2 regions of the Kineococcus gurbantunggutensis genome follow, and region 1 is predicted to be linked to the other one. Evidence: predicted binding sites of a transcription regulator. Region 1 holds the regulator's gene; the other holds the start of a gene.
What was found. Region 1 encodes HspR, which represses chaperone genes until heat shock. Its sites were predicted from a motif close to ANTTGAGNCNGNCNGNCTCAANT; they were not measured.

Region 1 (7,143 bases):
CGGCATCGCGCCCGCCCCGCGCGGCGTGCCGCAGGTCGAGGTCACCTTCGACATCGACGCCAACGGCATCGTCCACGTCTCGGCCAAGGACCGCGGCACCGGCAAGGAGCAGTCGATGACCATCTCCGGCGGCAGCGCGCTGTCGAAGGAGGACATCGAGCGGATGGTCAAGGACGCCGAGGCGCACGCCAACGAGGACAAGCAGCGCCGCGAGGAGGCCGAGGCCCGCAACCAGGCCGAGAGCCTCGTCTACCAGACGGAGAAGTTCCTCGCCGACAACGCGGACAAGCTGCCCGCCGAGGGCCGCGAGGAGACCGAGAAGGCCGTCGCGGAGCTGAAGACCGCCCTCAACGGCACGGACGCGGCCGAGATCAAGGCCAAGACCGACGCCGTCGCGCAGGCCAGCCAGAAGCTGGGCTCGGCGATGTACGCGCAGTCCCAGGGCGACGCCTCCGCCGCCGGCGACGCCGGCGCCTCCGCCGGCCCGGACTTCACCAAGCCCGCCGACGACGACGTCGTGGACGCCGAGGTCGTCGACGACGAGAAGGACAAGTGATGTCGGAGGAGACCGAGACCCCGCAGGAGCCGGTCGTCCGCGACCGGCGCCGCATCGACCCGGAGACGGGTCAGCCCCGCGGCGCGGCGCCGGAGCAGCCGGCGCCCGCCGCGGGCGGCGCCCCGGCCGCCCCGACCGTCGGCGGCCCGGACGACGGCGCCGCCGACGCGGCCCTGGAGGCCGCGCAGGCGCTGGCCGCCGAGCGGCTCGAGGAGCTGCAGCGGCTGAACGCCGAGTACGTGAACTACCGCAAGCGGGTCGACCGCGACCGGGACGTGGCGAGGAACGCGGCGCTGGGCAGCGTCGCCGAGGCGCTGCTGCCGGTGCTGGACGACGTGCACCTGGCCCGCCAGCACGGCGACCTGACCGGCCCGTTCGCGGCCATCGCCGAGAAGCTGGAGGCCACGCTGGGCCGCTTCGGCCTGGAGCGCTACGGCGAGAACGGCGAGCCGTTCGACCCCGCGGTGCACGAGGCGCTCATGCACAGCCACTCGGACGAGTACGAGGTGGCCACGTGCGTGCAGGTGCTGCAGCCGGGCTACCGCTTCGGCGAGCGGGTGCTGCGGCCGGCGCGCGTCGCGGTGGCCGACCCGCAGGGATGACCCCGGCGGGAGTGACCACGATCGAGGACACGGAGAGGGGGGGACGCCGGTGAGCATGCAGGACTGGGCGGAGAAGGACTTCTACGCCGTGCTCGGCGTCCCCCACGACGCCGACGCCGCGGAGGTCAAGAAGGCCTACCGCAAGAAGGCCCGCACCCTGCACCCGGACGCCAACCCGGACGACCCGGCCGCCGAGCAGCGGTTCAAGGAGGTCGGCGAGGCGTACGCGGTGCTGTCCGACCCCGAGCAGCGCCGCCAGTACGACGGCGTGCGCGCCATGGTCGGCGGCGGCGCCCGGTTCTCCGCCGGCGGTGCCGGCGGCGCCGGCGGCGGGGCCGGGTTCGAGGACCTGCTCGGCGGCCTGTTCGGCCAGGGCGGTGCCGGCGCCCCCGGCGGGGCGGGCGGCAACCCGTTCGGCGGGCCGTTCGGCGGCCCGCCGCCGCCGGCGCGCGGGCAGGACCTCGAGGCGTCGGCGCGCGTGGGGTTCCGCGCCGCGCTGGAGGGCGCCACGGTGTCGCTGCGGGTCCCCGACCCGCGCGGCGGCCCGGTGCGCACCGTCAACGCCCGCCTGCCCCAGGGCGTGCGCGACGGCCAGAAGGTGCGGCTGCGCGGCAAGGGCATGCCCGGTCCCGGCGGCACCGCCGGGGACCTGCTCGTCACCGTGCACGTCGAGCCGCACCCGGTGTTCAAGCGCGAGGGCGACGACCTGCGCATGACGCTGCCGGTCTCGTTCGACGAGGCGGTGCTCGGCGCGACGGTGGAGGTGCCGACCCTGGACGGCTCCTCCGTGCGCGTGAAGGTGGCCCCTGGCACGCCCTCGGGCCGCACGCTGCGGCTGAAGGGCCGCGGCGTGAAGCGCTCGCGCGCCGGCGACGAGGCCGGTGACCTGCTGGTCGCCGTCGAGGTCGTGGTGCCGCAGCGCGTGGACGGCGCGGTGCGCGAGGCCGTGGAGGCCTTCGCGCGGGCGACCGCCGGGGAGGACCCGCGCGCGGGCCTGGCCGAGCGGGCGCGCGGCTAGCGGCGGCGCTCCCGCGGGGGCCGTCCCGGGCGACCGGGGCGGCCCCCGCGAGCACCACCACCACGACGACCGGACGACGGGAGGGGGCAGGGCGTGTACGACTACGACGACGACGCGGCGGTGTTCGTCATCTCCGTCGCCGCGGAGCTGGCGGGGATGCACCCGCAGACGCTGCGGCAGTACGACCGGCTCGGCCTCGTCTCGCCGAGCCGGGCGCGCGGGCGCGGTCGGCGCTACTCCGCCCGCGACATCGCGCAGCTGCGCGAGGTGCAGCGCCTCTCGCAGGAGGACGGCGTGAACCTCGCCGGCATCAAGCGGATCCTGGAGCTGGAGAACCAGGTGACCGCCATGGGCCGGCGCATCGAGGAGCTGCAGGCCGAGGTGGACCTGGTCCGCCAGCAGGCCCGGCGCATCTTCGCCGCCGGCGTGGCCGGCGACATCGTGGCCACCCCGGTGGGCAAGCGCCCGCCCTCGCCGGCGCGCTCCACCGCGCTGGTGGTGTGGCGGCCCGAGCGCGCCGCGCGCTGAGGCGCCCCGCTCAGCGGGCGGGCGCGCCCTGCGCGGGCACGCCCCGCGCGGGCAGGCCGCCGGCCGCGACCACCCGGTCGCGGCCGGCGGCCTTCGCCGCGTAGAGGGCCCGGTCGGCGGCGGCCAGCAGGCCGGCGGCGTCCTCGCCGTCGGCGCGGTGCACGGCGGTGCCGATCGAGACGGTGGGGCGCACGCGCGCGCCGTCGCCCACGGCGACGTCCAGGCGGGCGCAGGCCGCGCGCAGCGCCTCGGCGCGCTCGCGCGTGGCGGCGGCGTCCGCGCCGGGCAGCACGAGGACGAACTCCTCGCCGCCGGAGCGGGCGACGACGTCGTGCGCGCGCGCCCCGGCGGCCAGCGCGTGCGCGACCTCGACGAGCACCTCGTCGCCGGCGGCGTGCCCGTGCGTGTCGTTGACGGCCTTGAACCGGTCGACGTCCACGACCAGCACCCCCACGGCGTCCCCGCCGGCGCGCGCCGCGGCCAGCGCGGCCGGCAGCGCCTCGTCGAGCAGGCGGCGGTTGTGCAGGCCGGTGAGCGGGTCGCGCACGGACTGCTCCTGGAGCTGGGCGCGCAGCCGCTCCACGAGGGCGAGCTGGTCCTCCAGGTGGCGGCGGGTCTCGACGACCTCGGTGATGTCGCGGGCGACGACGACGCGGCCCAGGCAGCGCCCCCGGCCGTCGGCGATGGCGGTGACGGTGACGTCCAGGTGCAGGCCGGGCACGTACTCCAGCGCGTAGCGGGTGTGCTGGCCGGGCAGCTCGCCCAGCGCCCGCTCGCTGAGGAAGGTGCTGCCGGGCAGGCCGACGGGCTCGGGCACGTCCGGGCGCGCCGCGCGCAGCATCCGCAGGCCGGCGGGGTTGACGTCGACGACGGTGCCGCCGGCGTCCACGACGACCACGGCGTCGGTGACGGTGTCCAGCACCGCCTCGCGCGCGACGGGCACCACGCGCAGCAGCCCGCGGCGCAGCACCGCGTGGGCGGCCACCAGCGCGGTGACGGTGAAGCACAGCGGGGTGATGTCCTGCCCGGCGGCGAGCTGCGGGTTGCTGATGTTGACGACGTTGCCGACCACGGGCACCGCGGCGGCCACGAGGACGCTGGTGATCTGGTCGCGCACCACGGCGCTGGCGCGCCACCAGGCGCGCGCGAGGTGGCCGCCGGCGGTGGCCAGCAGCCCGTAGCACCAGGCGGTGTGGACCCAGAACAGCGGCCCGTAGACCACCGAGAAGTGCGGCGGGTCCCCGACGTAGCCGCTGCTGGTGAAGAACAGGTGGTGCCAGGGGTCGGTGGCCACGGCGGTGAGCACGAGCACCGGCGGCACGACCAGGCCCAGGACCCGGCGGCGGCCGGGCCGGTGGTGCGGGTCGACGATCGTGCGCGCCAGCAGGTGCATGCTCACCACGCACCCCAGGACGCCGACGAAGGTGACGTAGGTGGCGGTGCGGGCCATGCCCGCCGGCAGCCCCAGGTGCACCGGGGCGTTGCCGGCGGACCACAGGGCCAGGGCCCCGCAGACGCCGGCGAGCGCGGTGGCGGCCGGGGTGCTGCGCCGGCGCCGCCAGGCGATGCGGGCGGTGAGGGCGTTGAGGAGGGCGGAGACGCAGAACGCCACCGCCATCAGGTGCTCCACCGCCGTCCCCCCGCTGCCGCGCGGGGTGCCCGTCGCCCCCGTCGTGCACGGCATCGGCGCCGCGGGGGGCGCGCTGGAGCCGGACTGGGCCGTCCGGGTGACCCCGGCGGCCCGGTCCGGCTCCGCCGGCTCAGCGCGGGCCGGCGCCCTCCTCGCGCTCGGGCACCAGCTCGGCCACGGGGCGCGGGGAGCGCCGCGCCCACAGGAAGAACAGCGCGCCCACGAGGAGCATGGGCGCCCCGGTCCACAGGTTGATGCTGATGCCGGCGGCCTGCGCGCGGTCCTGCTCGCCGTTGAGGGCGCCCAGGACGAGCAGGACGGCGCCGTAGACGACGAACACCGTCCCGATGATGTTGCGCAGGTCGAAGCGGCGCGCGAAGCGCACCGCGCGGCGGTCGGCCTCGCTCAGGCTCGACAGGTCCTCGCTCACGACGCCTCCTCGGCGGGGGTCCAGGGGCTGCGGGTCGCAGCGGTGCGGGTCACGGCGGTGCGGGTCACAGGAACGGCAGGTACAGCACGACGCACAGCACGAGCGCGACCGCGCCGAGCAGGGCGGGGGAGCGGTACCAGGCGGTGTCGCCGACGACGTGGTCGCCGCTGAGGTCGATGGTGCCCACGCCCTGCACGAGGCCGCTCAGCTCGCGCTCCGGCTTGGGGCGGGTGAACGTCGAGACGAGCACGGCGACCACCACCACGGACACGAAGCTCCAGATCGAGCCCCACATGGTCTCGGCCAGGTCGGAGTTGAAGCTCAGGACGTCCGCGGTGTAGAGCACGTAGATCGTGACCGGGACGGCGAGCCCGACGAGGTAGGACCACAGCCCCGCCGCGGGGGTGATGCGCTTGAAGAGCAGGCCGAGCAGGAAGACCGCGAAGACGGGCGCGTTGAAGAACGAGAACAGCGCCTGCATGTAGTTCATGATGTTGCTGAACCCGGCGGCGATGAACGCGGTGGCGACGCCGACGAGGACGCCCACGACGGTGACGGCCCGGCCGACCTTGAGGTAGTAGGTGTCGGGCATGCCCGGCTTCACGTAGTCCTGCCACAGGTCGTAGGTGAAGACCGTGTTGAAGCTGGAGACGTTGGCGGCCATGCCGGCCATGAACGCGGCGAGCAGGCCGGTGACGGCGACGCCGAGGACGCCGGAGGGCAGGTACTCGTTGATCAGGGCGGGGATCGCGTCGTTGTAGGTGGGCCCGCCGGCGGAGCCCAGGCCCTGCACGGTGACGACGGCGATCATGCCCGGGACGATGATGATGAACGGGATGAACAGCTTGGGGAAGGCCGCGATCAGCGGGGTGCGCCGGGCGGCGGACATGTTGCGCGCGGACAGGGCGCGCTGCACCTCGGCGAAGTTGGTCGTCCAGTAGCCGAAGCTGACGACGAAGCCCAGGCCCAGGACCAGGCCCAGCCAGTCGGCGCCGATGGGGTTGGTGACCTGCCCGATGCCGGTGCCGGCCCAGGTGTGCAGGTGGCCCTCGCCGACGCCGGCGCTGACCCTCTCCTTCAGCCCGTCCCAGCCGCCGACGGCCTTCAGGCCCACGACGGTCAGCGGCACCAGGCCGGCGACGATGACGAAGAACTGCAGGACCTCGGTGTAGATGGCGCTGGAGAGGCCGCCGAGGGTGATGTAGGCCAGGACGAACACGGCCGAGACCAGCACGGCGAACCAGGACGGCCAGCCGAGCAGCGCCTCGATGACCAGCGACATCGCGTACAGGTTGATGCCGGCGATGAGCAGGCTGGAGACGGAGAAGGCGATCGCGTTGGCGACGTGGGCGCCGGGGCCGAAGCGGCGGCGCATGTACTCCGGCACGCTGCGGACCTTGGCGCCGTAGTAGAACGGCATCATCACCAGGCCCAGGAACACCATGGCCGGCACGGCGCCGATCCAGTAGTAGTGCATGGTCGCGATGCCGTACTGGGCGCCGTTGGCGGCCATGCCGAGGATCTCGGTGGCGCCGAGGTTGGCGGAGACGAACGCCAGGCCGGTCATCCAGGCGGGCATGGAGCGCCCGGAGAGCAGGAAGTCCAGGCTGGTGCGGACCTGGCGGCGGGCGATGAGCCCGATGCCCAGGACGACGGCGAAGTAGAACAGGAGCAGGCCGTAGTCGACGGCCCCCATGTCGAGCCGGAGATCGGCAGCGGTGCGCACAGCGACGTCCTCGTGGTGGTTCGGGAGCGGCCCACGGCTGCGCAGGCCGCCGGTTACCTCACCACACTTCCTTCACCGGTGGTGAACCGGGGTCACCCGGGTGGACGGCGCCCTCACCCGGGCGGGCCCGGCCCTCACCGCGCGTGCCGGTCCCCCGACGGCGGGTGCTGACCGGCCCGGGGCGGCGGGGCGGTGGTGCCGCGCTCGACGAGCGGGGCCGAGAGCAGCCGCACCTCCGAGGTGGTGCTGCCGGCGGTGCGCTCGGCGAGCATCTCGACGGCCACGCGGCCCACCTCGGCCACGGGCACCTCGATCGCGTCGACGGGGCGCAGCGCCCGCCCGCCCGGGTCGGCGGCGCCCACCGCGACCAGCGAGAGGTCCTCGGGCAGGCGCGTGCCCTCGGCGGCCAGGGCGTCCAGCAGGTGCGGCAGGGCGGCCTCGTGGTGCACGACCAGCGCGGTCAGCCCCGGCAGCGCGGCGCGCAGGGCGGCCAGGCAGGCGCGCGCGGAGGCCGGGGCCGGGTCGCACGGCTCGGTGGCGACCTCGACGCCCGCGGCGCCGGCGGCCTCGAGGAAGCCGGAGCGCAGCCGGTCCACGTACCCGGCGCGGTGCACGGAGGAGGCGCTGGCGCTGACCAGGCCGACGCGGCGGTG
Region 2 (7,143 bases), on a different contig from region 1:
AGGAAGCCGACGACCCAGGCCAGCACCGCCCACAGCGGGCTGCTGCGGTCCATGCGGCGGGCCTTCTGCTCGCGGCGCGAGGTGGGCACGTGCGGGTGGGAGGTCCCGCGGGCGGGGGCGGTGGCGGTGCTCATCGGCCGGCCTCCTGGTTGAACATGGACGAGACGGTGCGCAGCGCGAACGTCGCGATGACGATCGTGGCGATGACGACGACCACGCCCATGGCCGAGGCGAGCCCGTAGTCCTGGGCGGAGAAGAACGTCTGGTAGATCGTGTAGGGCAGGTTCGCGGTGCCCAGGGAGCCGGCGGTGATGGTGAACACCGCGTCGAAGTTCTGCACGATGTAGATGGCGCCGAGCAGGCCGCCCAGCTCCAGGTACTGCCGCAGGTGCGGCAGCGTGAGGTACCGGAAGATCTGCCAGGAGTTCGCGCCGTCCATGCGGGCGGCCTCCACGGCGTCGGCCGGCTTGGACTGCAGCCCGGCCAGCAGGATCAGCATCATGAACGGCGTCCACTGCCAGATCAGCGCGGCCTCGATGGCGACCTTGGGCGCCAGCGTCAGCCAGTCCGGCTGCGGGGGGTTGTCGCTGCCGAACAACCCCCACAGCGCGTTGAGCAGGCCGTTGAAGAGGCCGTAGGAGGGGTTGAACAGCGCGTGCTTCCACAGCAGCGCGGCGGCGATGGGCACGACGAGGAACGGCGCGATCATCATGGTGCGCACGATCCCGCGGCCGGCGAACCTCCGGTCCAGCAGCAGCGCGATGAGCATCCCCAGCACGAGGCTGACGAGCACCACGGTGACGGTGATGACGACGGTGCTCCACACCGACGAGCGCAGCGAGGCGTCGGTGAACACCCGCGCGTAGTTGCCGAAGCCGGCGAACCCGCGGTCCTCGGGGTGGAAGGCGTTCCAGTCCATGAACGAGATGACCAGGGTGGCCACGAACGGGAGCTGGGTCACGACGATCGTGAACACCAGCGCCGGCATCAGGGGGGCGCGGCGGGCCCAGTCGGCGGCGCGCCGGGCCGAGGCGGGCCGCTGCGCCAGGGACGGGCCGACGTGCGGCTGGGGTCGGGTGGGGGTGCTGCTCGTGCTCACTTCGGGCCTCCGGCGTCCGGTCAGCTGCGGTACTGGTCGGTGACCTGCTCGACGGCGAGGTCCTGCGCGAAGTCGAGCGCCTGGACGACGCTCTGCTTGCCCGCGATCGCCGCGCTGACGCCCTGGGACGACAGGGTGCCCAGGTTGGCGAACTCGGGGATGGCGACGAACTGGATGCCCGGTGCCGGGCGCGGCTGCACGCCGGGGTCGTCGGGCCTGGCAGCGTTGATGGCCGCCTGGGTGGGTTCCCAGAACGGGCCGGCGGAGCCGCGGTAGTCGCTGTTGGCGTAGGTGGAGTTCCGCTTGCCGGCGGGCACGTTGGGCCAGCCGATCTCGTTGCCGACGAGCTCCTCGTACTCCTTGCCCGAGGCCCAGGAGATGAACCGCCACGCCAGGTCCTGCTTGGCGGAGGCGGCCTGGATCGCCCAGGACCAGGCGAACAGCCAGCCGGAGGACTCCGTCTGCTCCACCGGGGCGGGGGCGTAGCCCATCCTCCCGGCGACGGGGGAGTCGGCGCTCTCCAGGCTGCCGGCGGCCGACGTCGCGTCGTACCACATCGCCACCTGGCCCTGCGTCATGCCGTTGAGGCACTCCGTGAACCCGGACTGCGGGGCGCCGAGCTGCCCGTGGGCGCGGACGAGGTCGACGTAGAACGTCGTGGCCTCCACGAACGGGCGGTCGTTGACGCGCGCGGTCCAGTCCTGCTCGAACCAGGTGCCGCCGAAGGTGTTCACCACGGTGGTCAGGGGCGCGAACACCTGGCCCCAGCCGGGCAGGCCGCGCAGCGCGATGCCGCGCATCCCGCCGGAGGTGCCGTCGACCCGCGCGGCGATCTCGGCGACCTCGCGCCAGGTGGGGCGCTCGGGCATCGTCAGCCCCTGCGCCTCCAGCACGTCGGCGCGGTACATCAGGAACGAGGACTCGCCGTAGAACGGCTCGGCGTAGACCCTGCCGTCCTCGCCGGTGAGGGCCGTGGAGAGCGGTTCGAGGACGTCGCCCTGGTCGAAGCCGGGGTCGGCGGCGATGTGCTCGTCCAGGGGGGCCAGCCAGCCCAGCTTGGAGTAGAACGGCACCTCGTAGTTGGAGATCGAGGCCACGTCGTAGGTGCCGGCCTGGCTGGAGAACTCCTGGGTGATCTTGTCGCGCACGTCGTTCTCCGGCAGGACCGTGTAGTTCACGGTGATGCCGGTGCTCGCGGTGAAGTGGTCGCGGGTGAGCTGCTGCAGGTCCACCATCTGCGGGTTGTTGACCATCAGCACGTTGATGCTGTCGTCCCCGCCGCCGCCCACGGCGTCGCCCGCCCCGGCGCAGCCGCCCAGCAGGGTGGCGCCGCCGATCCCCGCCAGCGCACCGCCCATCGCCGCGCGTCGGCTCGGGGTGGCGCGGGGAGTGCGCCGTCCGACCATCGTCCCTCCATCGTCGTCGTCGACCGGTGTGCGGGCCGGCACGGGCCGCGGGGCCGTGGCCCTGGGGCCTTGCCTGCGCTCAGATGAGCGGGATACTCTCAAGCGAGCGTCAGTGTTCTCGCGAGCGCTCGCGTTGTCAACCGCTCCCGGGAGGTGCCGTGGCGAAGGTGCCCGCGCAGGGGGCGACGACGTCCGGGCTGGCCCTGGCCGCCGCCGTCGCCCGGCGCTTCTACGTCGAGGACTGGACGAAGGTCCGCATCGCCGAGGAGCTCGGCGTCAGCCGCTTCAAGGTCGCCCGCCTGCTCGCCGACGCCCGCGACGCCGGGCTCGTGCAGATCCGCGTGCTCACCCCGCCCGCGCTGGACGGCGAGCTCGGCGAGGCCCTGCGTGCGCGCTTCGGCCTGCGCGCCGCCTACGTCGTGCGCCCCGACGGCCAGGACGTGCCCGCGCAGCGCCGCGCCGTCGCCCAGTTCACCGCCGGGCTGCTGGAGGAGACCGTCGCCCCCGAGGACGTCGTCGGCCTGGCCTGGGGCCGCACCGTCTCCGCCCTCGTCGCCGCGCTGTCCGCGCCGCTGCGCGCCCGCTTCGTGCAGCTCGCCGGCGCCCTGCCCCGCCCCGACGTCGAGGGCAGCGCCGTGGACCTCGTGCGCCACGCCGCCGAGGCCACCGGCTCCTCGGCCGCGACGTTCTACGCGCCGCTGGCCGTGCCCGACGCCGCCACCGCCGGCAGCCTGCGCTCGCAGCCCGAGATCGCCCGGGCCCTGGCCGAGCTGGACACCCTCACCCGCGCCGTCGTCTCGGTGGGCGCCTGGCTGCCGGGGGAGTCCACCGCCCTGGACTCCCTGGACCCCGCCACCGCCGAGCACCTGGCCGCCGCCGGCGTCGTCGCCGAGGTCACCGGGGTGCTGCTGGGCGCCGACGGCGCCGAGGTGCCGGGCCTGGCCGACCGCGTCGTCGGCGTCAGCGGCGAGCAGCTGCGCCGCACCGGCGAGGTCCTGGCCATGTCCACCGGCGCGGCCGGCGTGCGCGCGGGGGCCACCGCCGCCGTCCTGCGCAGCGGCCTGGTGGGCACCCTCGTCACGCACGCCGACCTCGCGCGCGCCGTGCTGGACCTGCCCGGCTGAGCGGACCTGCCCGGCTGAGCGGGCCGGCCCGCCGGCGTCAGAAGCCGACGACCTCGTGCGGCTCGTACGGCGCCTCCAGCTCAGCGACCTCCTGCTCGGTCAGCTCCAGCTCCAGCGCCGCCAGGGCGTCGTCGAGGTGGTGCGGCTTGGTCGCGCCCACGATCGGCGCCACGACGACCGGGTTGCGCGCCACCCACGCCAGCGCCACCTGCGCGCGCGGCACCCCGCGGCGCCCGGCCACCCGCGCCACCGCCTGCACGATCCGCTCGTCGGAGTCGCGGTAGAGCGTCTTGCCGAACTCGTCCTTCTCGGAGCGGTTCGTCGCCGCGTCCCAGTCGCGGGTGAGCTTGCCGCGCGCCAGCGGGCTCCACGGGATCACCCCGACGCCCTCGTCCGCGCACAGCGGCAGCATCTCGCGCTCCTCCTCGCGGTAGAGGAGGTTGTAGTGGTCCTGCATGGTGGCGAAGCGGGTCCAGCCGTTCGCGTCCTGCAGGTGCAGGGCCTTGGCGAACTGCCACGCCCACATGCTCGAGGCCCCGATGTAGCGGGCCTTGCCGGCCCGGACGACGTCGTGCAGCGCCTGCAGCGTCTCCTCCACCGGCGTGGTGGGGTCCCAGCGGTGGATCTGGTACAGGTCGACGTGGTCGGTGCCCAGGCGGCGCAGGCTGTTGTCGACCTCGGTGAGGATCGCCTGGCGCGACAGGCCCGCGCCGTTGGGGCCCGGGCGCATCCGCCCGTTCACCTTGGTCGCCACGACGACCTCCTCGCGCGGGACGTGCTTGAGGAGGACCTCGCCGAGGATCTCCTCGGAGGAGCCGTTGGAGTACACGTTGGCGGTGTCGAAGAAGTTCACGCCCGCGTCGAAGGCGCGGCGCAGGAAGGGGGCGCTGTCCTCCAGGGGCAGCGTCCACGGGTGCCCGCCGCGGGCCGGGTCGCCGTAGCTCATGCAGCCCAGGCACAGGCGGGAGACCTCCAGGCCGGTGCTGCCCAGCTTCACGTAGTCCATGGATCGATCCTGCCCGCGTCCGTCCCGCTCCGCCCTTCGCCGGGGGCGAACGCGGAATTGAGCGGAGGGGGCTCACGTTGTGTGAGTCGAAGGCGCTCGCCCCGGGCGCCGTGGATCGTCCCAGGAGGACAGCCGTGAACACCCTCTCCGTGTGGAACCGCCGCACCCCGTTCGAGGCGGCCTTCGACGCGCAGTTCGACACCCTCGTCCGCCGCGCCTTCGGCCCGCTGACCCCGGCGAGCACCGGCCGCACCACCGGCTTCGTGCCCGCCACCGAGGTCGTCCGCGACGGCGACGACGCCCTGGTCCGTCTGGAGCTGCCCGGCGTGGCGCTCGAGGACGTGACCGTCGAGGTCGACGCCGACCGCCTCGTCGTGCGCGGCGAGCGCAAGGACACCCGCACCGACGCCCAGCGCGGCCGCAGCGAGGTCCGCTACGGCAGCTTCCGCCGCTCCTTCACCCTGCCGGCGAACACCTCCGCCGACGCGGTGAGCGCGGCCTACGACGCGGGCGTGCTCACCGTCCGCGTGGCCGGTGCGCACACCACCGCCCAGCCGACCCGCATCGCCGTCGCCACCGCGGCCCCGCAGGCCGTCGAGGCCGGCGAGAGCGCTCAGGCCCCGGCCGAGCAGCAGGTCGAGCAGCCCGCCGAGCAGGGCGAGCAGCAGGGCGAGTGACCCCCGCCCCGCGGTGGCCGGACGGCACGACCCCCGGCCACCGCGGGTTCTCGCACGTCCGTGGTCGTGGGTCGTCCGCCCCGGGCGCTCAGGTGCCCAGGGAGATCGAGCTGTGCAGCAGGGCCGCGTGCACGAACGCCTGCGGCAGGTTGCCGCGCAGCTGGCGCTGGGACACGTCCCACTCCTCGGCCAGCAGCGCCGCCGGCCCGCACGCGGCCCGGTTGCGCTCGAAGAACCGGAACGCCTCCACGTGCTGCCCGTCGGCGTGCAGCGCCTCGGCCAGCAGGAACCCGCACAGCAGGAACGCCCCCTCCGTCGATCCCAGCGGCATCGAGTCGGGGGAGTAGCGGTAGACGTAGTGGTCCTCCACGAGGTCGCGCCGCACCGCCGCCAGGGTGGCCCGCTGGCGCGGGTCGTCCAGGGGGACCGCCCCGTGCAGCGCCGGGCGCAGCAGCGCCGCGTCCACGCCCGGCTGGCCCGGGCTGCGCTGCCAGCGCCCCTCGTCCGGGTGCAGGCAGCGCCGCGAGGTCTCGGCCAGGACCGCGTCCGCCAGCGTCGCCGCGCGCACCGCGTCCGCCGGCGGGCACACCGCCGCGATGCTGCGCAGCCCCGCCACGCACTCCAGGCGCGAGTGCGCCCACCAGTCGTCCTGCAGCTCCCAGATGCCCGCCTCGGGCTCGCCCCAGCGCTGCTCGATGGCGCTCACCGCCGCCTCCACCGCCCGCCAGCCGTCGGCGTCCAGGCGGTCGTGCTCGATCGCCGCGGCCAGCAGCTGCAGCACCGTGCCGAACACGTCGAGCTGGAACTGGTCGCGCACGTGGTTGCCGGCCACGTCCCACCCGCCCGGGTAGCCGGGCAGGCCGGTGGCGCGCTCGCCGGGCACCTCGAGCCCGTGCACGGTGTACGCCGGCCGCAGGTGCGGGCCGTCGGCCAGCACCCGCTGCACCACGAACGCCACGAGGGTGTCGAAGAGCGGGTACGGGCCCCCGCACGCCGCCATCGCCAGCCCGGCGTAGCACTGGTCGCGCACCCACGCGTAGCGGTAGTCGTAGCTGCGGCCGTTCTCGGCGTGCTCGGGCAGCGACATCGTCGCCGCCGCCACCATCCCGCCGGAGTCCGAGGTCAGCCCGCGGATCACCGCGTAGGAGTGCCGCGCCTCCGTCGGCGCCACCGAGTGCGCCACGTCCGGCACCGCTGAGCGCCAGGTGTGCATCGTGGAGGCCCAGGCGTGCTGCGGGTCCACCGGGTCCGGCAGCTGCGCGTCGGACACCTCCAGCACCAGGTCGTGCCGGCCCCCGGCGGGCACCCGCAGCCGGGCGGTGAAGACCCCGTCGTCCACCTCGGCCTCGGCCAGCCCGGACAGGCGCACCCGCAGGCCGTCGGTGCGGGCGCTCCAGCGGCCGTCGTCGCCGCGGCGCACGTCGCGCAGCGCGCGGGTGCCGAAGCGGGCGCGCAGGTCCAGCACCACCTCCACCTCGGCGTCGCCCTCCGCGGCGCGCACCTGCCGCAGCAGCACCGCCCGGTGCGGGTCGCTGGGCATCGCCATCGCGTCGCGGCACTCGATCGTGCCGTCGCCGCGGCTGGTCCAGCGGTGCCGGAAGACGAGCGTGCCCTCCTCGTAGTGCCCGCCCCACACGAACGGGTGGGTGGGGGTGACGGCGAAGACCCCGCGCCCGCCCAGCAGCGAGGCCAGGACCGCGTCGTCGTGCCAGCCCGGCGCGCACATCCACACCACGGCCCCGCGCGGGCCCACGACCGCCCCGCGCGCCCCGTCGGCCACCAGCGCGTAGTCGCGCAGCACCTGCGGGGGGAAGAGCGCCCGGACCTCCTC

Region 2: the regulator HspR is predicted to act here: its motif matches at 4,691-4,713, upstream of ACRYR7_RS03280 (Hsp20/alpha crystallin family protein).

The regions. Positions count from the first base shown of each region.
Region 1 is NZ_JBJLSG010000070.1:1,642-8,784, forward strand. Features, by position in the region: gene dnaK (molecular chaperone DnaK) at 1-556, shown strand, start outside; gene grpE (nucleotide exchange factor GrpE) at 556-1,158, shown strand; gene ACRYR7_RS13985 (DnaJ C-terminal domain-containing protein) at 1,208-2,176, shown strand; gene ACRYR7_RS13990 (heat shock protein transcriptional repressor HspR) at 2,333-2,704, shown strand; gene ACRYR7_RS13995 (histidine kinase N-terminal 7TM domain-containing diguanylate cyclase) at 2,715-4,334, opposite strand; gene ACRYR7_RS14000 (hypothetical protein) at 4,465-4,764, opposite strand; gene ACRYR7_RS14005 (sodium:solute symporter family protein) at 4,829-6,460, opposite strand; gene ACRYR7_RS14010 (LacI family DNA-binding transcriptional regulator) at 6,625-7,143, opposite strand, start outside.
Region 2 is NZ_JBJLSG010000010.1:52,446-59,588, forward strand. Features, by position in the region: gene ACRYR7_RS03255 (carbohydrate ABC transporter permease) at 1-134, opposite strand, end outside; gene ACRYR7_RS03260 (carbohydrate ABC transporter permease) at 131-1,099, opposite strand; gene ACRYR7_RS03265 (ABC transporter substrate-binding protein) at 1,120-2,505, opposite strand; gene ACRYR7_RS03270 (sugar-binding transcriptional regulator) at 2,664-3,629, shown strand; gene ACRYR7_RS03275 (aldo/keto reductase) at 3,667-4,635, opposite strand; gene ACRYR7_RS03280 (Hsp20/alpha crystallin family protein) at 4,770-5,312, shown strand; gene ACRYR7_RS03285 (glycoside hydrolase family 15 protein) at 5,401-7,143, opposite strand, start outside.